2 regions of the Qipengyuania aurantiaca genome follow, and region 2 is predicted to be linked to the other one. Evidence: predicted binding sites of a transcription regulator. Region 2 holds the regulator's gene; the other holds the start of a gene.
What was found. Region 2 encodes LexA, which represses DNA repair genes until DNA is damaged. Its sites were predicted from a motif close to GTTCCNCNCTTGTTCT; they were not measured.

Region 1: a site for LexA is predicted at 3,363-3,378, ahead of K3148_RS06350 (3-oxoacyl-[acyl-carrier-protein] synthase III C-terminal domain-containing protein). Genes of this name have one in related genera too.

What each region holds. Positions count from the first base shown of each region.
Region 1 is NZ_CP081295.1:1,300,282-1,305,466, reverse strand. It holds gene K3148_RS06365 (hypothetical protein) at 1-521, opposite strand, end outside; gene K3148_RS06360 (MBL fold metallo-hydrolase) at 511-1,359, opposite strand; gene K3148_RS06355 (NAD-dependent epimerase/dehydratase family protein) at 1,356-2,366, opposite strand; gene K3148_RS06350 (3-oxoacyl-[acyl-carrier-protein] synthase III C-terminal domain-containing protein) at 2,363-3,358, opposite strand; gene K3148_RS06345 (TetR/AcrR family transcriptional regulator) at 3,459-4,073, shown strand; gene K3148_RS06340 (AI-2E family transporter) at 4,186-5,185, shown strand, end outside.
Region 2 is NZ_CP081295.1:2,583,133-2,588,317, forward strand. It holds gene pip (prolyl aminopeptidase) at 1-12, shown strand, start outside; gene K3148_RS12595 (anthranilate synthase component II) at 189-803, shown strand; gene trpD (anthranilate phosphoribosyltransferase) at 800-1,792, shown strand; gene trpC (indole-3-glycerol phosphate synthase TrpC) at 1,789-2,574, shown strand; gene moaC (cyclic pyranopterin monophosphate synthase MoaC) at 2,746-3,219, shown strand; gene lexA (transcriptional repressor LexA) at 3,359-4,051, shown strand; gene K3148_RS12620 (ComEC/Rec2 family competence protein) at 4,101-5,185, opposite strand, start outside.

The DNA.
Region 1 (5,185 bases), 1.3 Mb from region 2:
TCGAGTGAGGCCTCGAGGGGAAAATGCGCGAAAGCGAAACGTCCGCGCTGCACGTCGCTGTAGAGCGCGTTGGAGGCCCGCAAATGGAGCGCGAACCGCTGGCGCGAGAGCAGCGCGCGGGCCGGCAACAGGCGCGCGAGGCTTTGGCCGATATAGTCCGCGCGCTCCTCTCCATTGGCGAGGAAAAGGCCGCGCGCGCCGCCGCCGCTGCCGGTCGACCACCCGGCGGAGAGATCGCCTGTCTCGCTCCCGGCTTCGGCTTTGTCGGCTAGGCGGCGCAACTCCGCGTCGCTCAGGCCGAGACTGTTCCATGCGCCGTAATCCGCGCGCAGGGTGGCAGGGTCGGTCGCCGGGAAGGCAGAGAGCGGCTGGCCAGCATAGGGGGCTAGCGCCGGGGTCCGCGCGAGATGCGGCTGTAGGCGCTGCCACAGGCGCGCGCGTCGCCGGGCGAGCTGTTTTGGCGAGAACCGCATGGCGCGCCGCGTGCGCAGCCAAGAGACGAGGATCCGCTCAGCCCGCATCGGTCGTGCGAAAGGCCCGGGCGCTGGTGCGGCAATGCGAAGGCAATATCGCAAGCTCGGCGTTGCCGCTCGCTGCTCGATTGAGAAGGTCGAGCGTCGCGCGGTACCTTTTGGTATCGCCGAGGAGAGCCGTGGTGAGGCGCGGCGGGGGACGGTGCTCGGTGAGCGAGCGGCTCGACCACACGGCATCCGCCGCGAGGAGGACGGGGCGGCCTTCCTCGGTCGTGAAGGCAAGGCCCCAGTGTCCGGCGCAATGGCCCGGCAATTCCACCGCCAGCAGGCTGCCATCGCCGAGGATGTCCCGCCCCTCGGCAAAGGGCGCAAACGCCGTCGGCAGGCGCGCGGTTGGCGCGTCTTCGAAAAAGCGCGCCTGCTCGTCGACCGCTTGCGGCACGAGAGCCTCCAGCAAGCCGCGCCGCACGCGTCCAATCCGCCCCGTGCCTCGCAGCTGCTCCAGCCCGGCGCGCGCGCAATAGACGGGCATGTCGGCTAGGTGCCGCATCCCCGCCACGTGGTCGCCGTGGAAATGCGACACGATCGTCCCGGCGATCGCGGCCTCATCGATAGCGTTGGCGCCCAGCCATGCCCGCCACGCCGCGTCCGCGCCGATATCGACCGGGGTCGTCCAGCGGTAGAAACGTTCGGGAAAGGGGCGGGTCGCTTCGAGGAAAGCCGGATCGTAACCCGTGTCGAACAGGAAGAGGCCGCGGGTGGGGTGCTCGATCACGCCGACCATGGAGGGAAAATCCACCGCGCACAGGCTGCCACCCGCAAGCGTCATGCGTTCGGGGTGACGGCAGGAGCCGCGTTCAAGCCAGCGGAAACCGACGCGGGTCACGCGCCCACCTCTGCGGCGCTCATGCTGCGGGCTTCTTTGAGCAGAGTCCCCAGCGCGTCATGCTGCGGCTCGTAGCCCAGCAGGCGGCGCGCCGGTTCGAGATCGAAGCTCTGCGAATAGGCGAGCGTCGCCAGCGTGTAGCGCGTGAGCACCGGCTCCTCCCGTGATGCGACCAGATGCGCCAACGCTTCCAGCACAGAGGCCAGCGGACGCGCAAGGCCCAGCGGCAGCGAAACGAGGCGCGGGTGCGTACCCAGCGCGCCTGCCAGCGCCACCGCGATATCGCGCACTGCGCGCGGCTGGCCGCCCGAGATGTTTATCGCCCGGCCTGCCAGCGAGGGGGCGCGCTCTTCCGCTTCGCAAATCGCCCGAGCCGCATCGCGCAGGTCGGTGAGTTCGATAAACGCCTGCCCACCACGCGGGAGTGGCATGCGGGGACGCCGCGCCAGTTCGGCCAGTCGCGGCAGGATTACGCGGTCGCCCGGCCCTACCAGAGCGCGCGGTCGGATGGCGCAGCAGGCGAGGTTGTCGTCGCGAGGGGCGAGGACGAGGCGTTCGGCGGCCAGCTTGGTTCGGGCGTAGGCGTTGAGCGGTCGTGCTGCTGGAGTATCATCCTCGCCGATACCCACCCAATCCTCGAAGCCTGCGAATATCGAGGGCGAGGACACGAAGACGAAGCGGCTCACCCCCACGCTGCCAGCAGCGGCGAGAAGCCTGCGGGTAAGCTCGAGATTCGTTTCCACGAAATCCTGCTCCGGCCCCCAGCTGGCCGAGAGCGCAGCGGCGTGGATTACGCTGTCGCAGCCGGAAAGAAGGCCGGGCAGATCCGCCTCGGGCTTCACAAGATCCGCCGCGACAAAGCGCGCGCCCAGAGCCTTGATCCGCGCGCCAGCCTCTTCCCGGCGACCGGTGGCGACGATATCGTGCCCGCGCGCCAGCGCCTCGGCAACGAGCGCAATCCCGAGGCCGCCGGTCGCACCGGTGATGAGGACCCGGCGCTGGCTCACAGGCGGAGCACCATGGCGCTGGCGCTGATGCCGGCGGCGGTGCCGAGGAGGAGGATCGCGTCACCCGGCCTTGCGCGTCCCGTATCCAGCGCATGGGCGAGCACGGTCGGGATCGAGGCCGCAATCTGGTTGCCGGTGGTCGGGAAAATGTCGACGACGCGCTCGCTGTCAGGCTCGAACAGGCGCTTCACATGCTCGACCCCCGGCGCGCTGGCCTGATGGCATACCACGCAGGCAAGCTCGTCGCGCGTCACGCCCGCATCCTCCAGCGCGCGCTCGATCACACCGGGCAGGGCCTTGGCGGCGGCCTTGAAGATACCGAAGGCGTCCATCTCGAAATAGGAGCCGGCGAGCAGCGCGTCATAGCCCTCGGTCACGCGCAGCCGCGTCCCGCCCGAGCGCAATTGCGCCAGGTCGTGGTGCGCGCCGTGCGTAACGCTGGCGCAGGAGAGGAGGCCCATGCCCGTGCCGGGTGCCGCTTCGATCGCCACCGCCGCGGCGCCGTCACCGAAGATGGAGCGCGTCTTGGGGTTGTCGGGATCGAGGCCGGCCGAGGCGATATCGCTCGCGAAAACCAGCGCGCGCTTCCAACGGCCGGTTGCCATGCCCATCGCGGCGACGTCGAGCGCGGACATGAAGGAGAGGCAGGTCTGGTTCACGTCGAAACAGGGGATGCCCGACCGCCCGAGGCCGAGCTTGTCCTGCACCAGCGTCGCGGTGGAGGGGATCGGCTGTTCCATTACCCCGCAGCCGCCGATGATGACATCGGGCAAGGCACCGCCCCAGCCCGCGCGGTCCAGCGCCGTACGCGCCGCAGCGGCGGCCATGACGGAGGTCGTTTCTTCCGGGGAGGCAACCGCGCGGGAGGCAATCCCGAACTGGCCCTCCGTCCAGCCATCCTCATGGCCAAAGCGCCGGTCCATGTCGCGCGATTCCAGTGTGGTGTGCGGCCGATAGCTGCCCCAACCGGAAATCGTGAACTCACTGAGCACAAGGGTTCTCCTCTCGATTCGCCATGCACTCTCTCACATAATTTAACACCGTTCAATTAAAAAATAGACAGCGTTCAATTTTTCGCCTATTCCCCCTCTCATGGGCAGGCGTTCGGATCATAGTGCGGAGGAATTGCGCGAGCTGCTGGTGGCGTGCGGCCATGCGCTGATGGCGGAGCGGGGCTTTGCCAAGTTTTCCGCGCGCGAGGCAGCGCGCCGGGCGGGCTATTCGGTCGGCACGATCTACAACGTCTTCGGCGGTCTCGACGGCTATCTCATCGCGGTCAACAGCCGCACCTTTCGCGAATGGAGCGCCTGGCTGGAGCGCGCGCTGGCCGAGGCCCCGGATGACGCCCACAGCCGGATCGAAGCGCTGGTGCGCGCCTATTTCGGCTTTGCCGAGGCCAACCGCAACGCGTGGATGGCCATCTACGACCACCGCATCGACCGTTCGATCGAAGTCCCGGCCGAAGACGAAGCCGCGCGCGAGGCACTGACGGGGATTGTAGACCGCGAAGTGGCAGCAGCCTTGCGCGGCCATGACGGCGACGAGATGCGGCGCCTCGTGCGGTCGCTGATCGCCACCGTGCACGGCCATTGCGCGCTGTGGCTCACCGGCAGCTACGCCCTGATGCGCGAGGAGGACCCGGCCGGACAGGCACTTGCGCGTGTCACTGAGATCCTGCGCTGCCACGGCATTATGGGCGAGGCGTGAGCGGGAGCTGCGAAGGCGTTTATCCAGAGAAACCGGCACCGCCAGAGTTCGCATAGGCGCGCGTCTGCGCAATAGCTGATGGATAGTCATGCGAGCGGCGGAAGGGGACATCATGAGCGACACCACCAGAGCGACACGGTTGGAGAGCGGCGGCTTCCTGCTGTTCCTCGCCGCCATTTCGCTGGCGCTGCTCGCGGTGGTGCTGCCCTTTTTCCAGCCGCTGCTCTGGGCCGTGCTGGCCGCGATCCTGTTCCAGCCGCTTTATCGCTGGTTCCTTACCCGCCGGAAGGGGCGCGAGACGCAGGCCGCGCTGCTCACCCTGCTGGTGATCCTGCTTGCGGTTGTCCTGCCCGCGCTGTGGATCGGCTCGGCTGTCATCGCCGAGGCAACCCGGCTGTTCCTCGCCTTCCGCGACGGACAGATCGATGTCGCCATGTATTTCGAGCAGGTGTTTTCCGCCCTGCCCGCCAATATCCAGGCCTCGCTCGACGGCGCGGGCCTCGGCGATCTGGGCGAGGTGCAGGCGCAGGCGACCCAATTCGTGCAGGCCAGTCTTGGCCTCATCGCGCAGCAGGCGCTTGCCATCGGGGGGAGCGTTTTCGGCTTCGTGCTGGGCTTTGCCATCGCGCTTTATGTCGGCTTCTTCCTCTTGCGCGACGGCCGCGCGATCAGCGAGCAACTGCTCTCCGCCCTGCCCTTCGAGCGCGGCATTGGCGACCGGCTGGCGGAGCGTTTCCTCGTCCTCGTGCGCGCGACGATCAAGGGCTCGGTCGTGGTCGGCCTCGTGCAGGGCGCGCTGGGAGCGATCACCTTCTGGATCGTCGGCATTCCCTCGGTCCTGCTGCTGGGCGTCATCATGGCCATTGCCTCGCTGCTGCCCGCGGTCGGACCCGCCATCGTCTGGGTGCCCGCTGCGATCTACCTCTTGGCGACCGGTGCCTTTTGGCAGGGTGTCGTGGTGATCGTCTCGGGTGTGGCGGTGATCGGGATGATCGACAATGTGTTGCGGCCGATCCTGGTGGGCCGCGACACCGGTATTCCCGACTGGCTGATCCTCGTCACGACGCTGGGCGGCATCGCCCTGTTCGGCCTGTCGGGCATCGTCATCGGCC
Region 2 (5,185 bases):
GGTAAAGCCTGAACACCCCCGCCGTTCGCCCTGAGCTTGTCGAAGGGCCGTACTTCAGCTTCAAGATCATTTCGGTAAAGAAGGACGGTGCTTCGACAAGCTCAGCACGAACGGATTGAAGCAGATTCTCGCGGGGAGAAGCTTTGCTTGCTTGATAGCTGCGTTCGTGAAAGCCATTGACCGAATTAATGACCGCCAACCGATCCATCCTCGTCATCGACAATTACGACAGCTTCACCTTCAACCTGGTCCATTACCTGATGGAACTGGGGGCTGAGGTGGAGGTGGTGCGTAACGACACTATCACCGCCGGAGAAGCGCTGGCCAAGGACGCGGCGGGATACCTCATCTCGCCCGGCCCCTGCACACCCAACGAAGCGGGGATCAGCCTCGACCTCGTGGCGGCCTGCGCGGAGGCGAAGAAGCCGCTGCTCGGCGTATGCCTCGGTCACCAGTCGATCGGGCAGCATTTCGGCGGCCGGGTGGTGCGCGGCGGGCTGATGCACGGCAAGACCAGCGATCTCACTCATGACGGCACCGGTGTCTTTGCCGGGCTGCCCTCCCCCTATACGGCGACGCGCTACCATTCGCTCGTGGTCGAGGACATTCCCGACTGCCTCGTGGTCAACGCCACCAGCAAGACACCCGGTCTCGACGGCTCGAGCGTGATGGGCTTCCGCCACCGCGACCTGCCCATCCACGGGGTCCAGTTCCATCCCGAGAGCATCGCCACCGAGCACGGCCACGCCCTCCTCGCCAATTTCCTCGAACTGTGCGGGATTGCAACCAAGGTGCCAGCATGAAGACGCTTCCCTCCGCCGACACCCATCTCACCGAAAGCGACGCGCACGAGATTTTCGGCTGGATCCTCGACGGCGAAACGAGTGACGAGGAGATCGGTCGCTTCCTCGTCGAAATGTCCGCCCGCAGCGAGACTTCGGAGGAAATCGCCGGAGCCGCACGGGCCTTGCGCGAACGGTTGATCCCCATCGATGCACCCGATGGCACGGTCGATTGCTGCGGCACCGGCGGCGACGGGCACCACACGCTCAACGTCTCGACGGCAGTCAGCCTGCTGGTCGCGGCGTCCGGCGTGCCGGTGGCGAAGCATGGCAACCGTGCCGCCAGCTCCAAATCGGGCGCGGCGGACACGCTGGAAGCGCTCGGTCTCGATATGGAAGCGGCGGGAAGAACCGCCGAGAAGACACTGAACGAACTGGGTATTTGCTTCCTCTTCGCCAAGAACCACCACCCGGCCATGGGGCGTATCCAGCCCATTCGCCAGAAGCTGGGCATGCGCACGATCTTCAACCTGATGGGGCCGCTGTCGAACCCCGCTGGCGTCACCCGCCAGCTCATCGGCATCGCGCGTCCGGCCTATGTGCCGATCTACGCGGCGGCCAAGGCGAAACTCGGCACCGAGCGCACCTTCATCGCCTCGGGCGACGAGGGGCTGGACGAACTCAGCCTCGCAGGCGGCAACGAGCTTGCCGACGTGGCGGGCAATGATTTCGAGATGCGCCGCGTCGTTGCGGTGCAGGCCAACCTGCCGCACGCGCCGGTCGAGGCGATCCGCGGCGGCGATCCCGCCCATAACGCCAAGGCCCTCGAAGCGCTGCTGATGGGCGCGCCCGGCCCCTATCGCGACGCCGTCCTGTTCAACACCGCCGCAACCCTGATCGTTGCCGGCAAGACCAGCGACTGGACTGAAGGCGCCGAAATGGGCGCCGAGGCGATCGATTCCGGGAGGGCCAAGCAATTGCTCGCCGACTGGATTGCGCTGGCCAAATGAACAAGCTCGAGCAGATTTGCGCGACCAAGCGCGAGGAAGTGGCCGCGCGCAAGGCCGAACGCAGCCTTGCCGACCTCGAAGGGCTGGCCAGCGAACAGAGTGCCCCGCGCGCCTTCCTTGCCGCGCTGGAGCAAGCGCAGGGCGCGGGCTTCGGCCTGATCGCGGAGATCAAGAAAGCCTCGCCCTCCAAGGGCCTCATCCGTCCCGACTTCCAGCCCGCGGATCACGCGCGCGCCTATGCGGCAGGCGGTGCTGCCTGCCTTTCGGTCCTGACCGACGCGCCCTATTTCCAGGGCCACGAAGATTACCTGATCGCGGCGCGGGCTGCCTGCGATCTTCCCGTGCTGCGCAAGGATTTCATGGTCGATCCCTGGCAGGTCACCGAGGCGCGCGCCATCGGGGCGGATGCGATCCTGATCATCGTGGCCGCGATCGACGACACGCAGATGGCAGAGATCGAAGCGGCTGCCTTCGAGCAGGGAATGGACGTGCTGGTCGAGGTCCATGACGCCATGGAACTGGAGCGCGCGACGCGATTGAAGTCACGCCTTCTCGGGGTGAATAACCGCAATCTCAAGACCTTCGAGACTGATCTTGCCACGACGGAGGAACTTGCACGGCTTGCTCCGACCGATCGCTTGCTGGTTGGGGAAAGCGGTATCTTCACGCACGACGATTGCCAGCGGCTCGCCCGTTCGGGCGTGCGGAGCTTCCTCGTCGGCGAAAGCCTCATGCGGCAGGACGATGTCGAGGCGGGAACTCGCCGCTTGCTCGAAGGCTGATGCCCTGTCCTACCGTGGGAAACTGTGGCATGCAGTGGCCATGAACTCGATCTCCAGACACTCATTGGCGGCGGCAGAAGGCTCGCAAAAGCACCTTGCCGCGACGGTGAAGTTTTCTTCGCCAGGACCGTGCTCCATGCGCTCCATCGTTCAGCTTTACGGGGTCGTTCGATGAACAGACTTACTCATCTCGACGAGAACGGCGCGGCGCGCATGGTTGACGTGAGTGCAAAGCCCGAAACCGAGCGTACGGCCACGGCCGAGGGGCGGATTCGGATGCGGACCGATGCGCTCGAGGCGATGCTCGCTGGCGATGTACCCAAGGGCGATGCCCTCGCCACGGCACGGATTGCCGGCATCATGGCCGCCAAGAAGACCGGCGAACTCATCCCGCTTTGCCATCCTCTCGGGCTGGAAAGCGTGACCATCGAGTTCGAGCGCGAATCGGACGCGATCCGCGTCACCGCCAAGGCCGGATTGATCGGAAGGACCGGTGTCGAAATGGAGGCAATGACCGCCGCCAGCGTCGCTCTGCTCACGCTCTACGACATGGGCAAGGCGCTCGATCGCGGTATGGTGATCGAGGGTGTCCGCCTCCTTGCCAAGAGCGGCGGCAAGTCCGGCGAATGGCGCGCAGCGGACTGAAACGGGAACGCCTGTTCTTGCCCAACTGCCTCCAAAACGGCGGGATTGCTTGACTTGGCAGAAATGGTTGCCTAATTGTTCCACATTCGTTCACAGGGTTGTGAACAGATAATGTGACAAGGACCATGGGGAGAACCCGATGCTGACTGCCAAGCAGCACGAACTGATCCGCTTCATCCAGCAGAAGCTGGAAGAAACCGGCATTTCGCCTTCGTTCGAAGAGATGAAAGAAGCGCTCGATCTCAAGAGCAAGTCGGGCGTGCATCGCCTGATTTCCGCCTTGGAAGAACGCGGCTTCATCCGCCGCCTGCCCAACCGGGCGCGCGCGCTGGAAGTGATCAAGCTACCCGAGGATTCGGTCACCAGCCCGTCCAAGCCGGCAGCACCCGCCAACGACACGGTCGTCGCGGCGCACGCTCCGAAGGCGGCGGCTCCGGAACCCGCCAACGACATCATAGAAGTGCCGCTGCACGGACGGATTGCCGCCGGTGCTCCGATCGAGGCAATCGAGGGGCAGGCTTCGATGCCAGTCCCCGCGGCCCTGCTCGGCCCGGGCGATCACTACGCGCTCGAAGTCAGCGGCGATTCCATGATCGAGGCCGGGATTTTCGATGGCGACTTCGCCCTCGTAAAACGCGCCGAAACCGCACGCGATGGCGAGATCGTGGTGGCGCTCGTGGATAACGAGGAAGCGACGCTCAAATACCTGCGCAAGGAAGGCGCCATGGTGCGCCTCGATCCCGCCAATGGGGCCTATGAGCCGCAGGTCTACGAAGCAGGTCGGGTAAAAGTGCAGGGCAAGCTTGCTGGCCTTTTGCGCCGGTATCACTAAGCATGAGGTGGCGAGAATTGACCAGGGGGCGTTCCTGCGGAAGCGCCCCTTAGTCGTCCAAGCCGCCTTTCCACCAGCCATGCTCGCCTTGATGCATTGACACAGTCTCGACCCCTCCGGCCTCCAAGTCGATAACGGTTCCTCCACGCTCCTTCAGAAAGCGTCCGTCCGCTTTGAGCCAACGCGGCTGGCAACTGCGCGGCAACCAGCGGTCGGCGATCACTAGATCAGCCCTCTCGCACGCCGCGGCCAGCTCCCGCTCGTCGAGCCGCTCCCGGCTGCGGGCAACCAAGAGATGCCAGACCCGCTCGCCGCCCTCCATCGGCAGGGTGCAGAAGTCGGCACTGCACCGCGCCCCAGGCCAGTTGGCCATGGGCATCGACGCCGCTTCGACTCCCGCCAGTTCTGCAAGGCTGTCGTGCCCAAAGGAGCCCGGCTTGTCCCGCAGCATGAAGAGACGACCGTCACGATCGACCAGCCCCACATCCCGCCCATCACGCGAAATAAGAACGTCGGGCGCCGATGCCGTTGCCAGCAAAAGACCGCCGACCGCAGCAGGCAACAACCCGAGCAAGCGCGCCCTCCCGCGCCACAAGGCCAGCCAAAGACCGCCCGCGACGAACAGGAGCACCGTGAACAACCCGATATGCGGCACCAGCTTCACCGCCCCCGGTTGCGCTGAGGTGGTATGCGCGAGCAGCAAAAGCAGGTCGAGCGACTGGCCGGCGAGCCACCAGAACGGCGCGCCCAATCCGACCAGGTCGAACAGCAGCGCGGCGGCAATCAGGGGCATCGACACGAATGTCACGAGCGGGATCGCCAGGACGTTGGCAAAGGCCCCGTACAAGCCCGCGCGGTGGAAGTGGAAAAGCACGATCGGCATCAGCGCAATCTCGATCACCAAACCGGTCACAAAGAGCATCAGCATCCGCCTTGAGAGCCATCGCGTCCGGCTCTCTTCGCGCGGGGCAAGAAAGTCTTTCACCGGGCGCGCGTTGTGCAAAGCGACGATAGCGAGAACCGCCGCAAAGCTCATCTGGAAGCTGGGCCCAACCAACGTCTCCGGCCAGAGCAGGAGCACGACCGCAGCGGCAACTGCAACCATGCGTAGCGACAACGGCTCGCGCCCGAGCG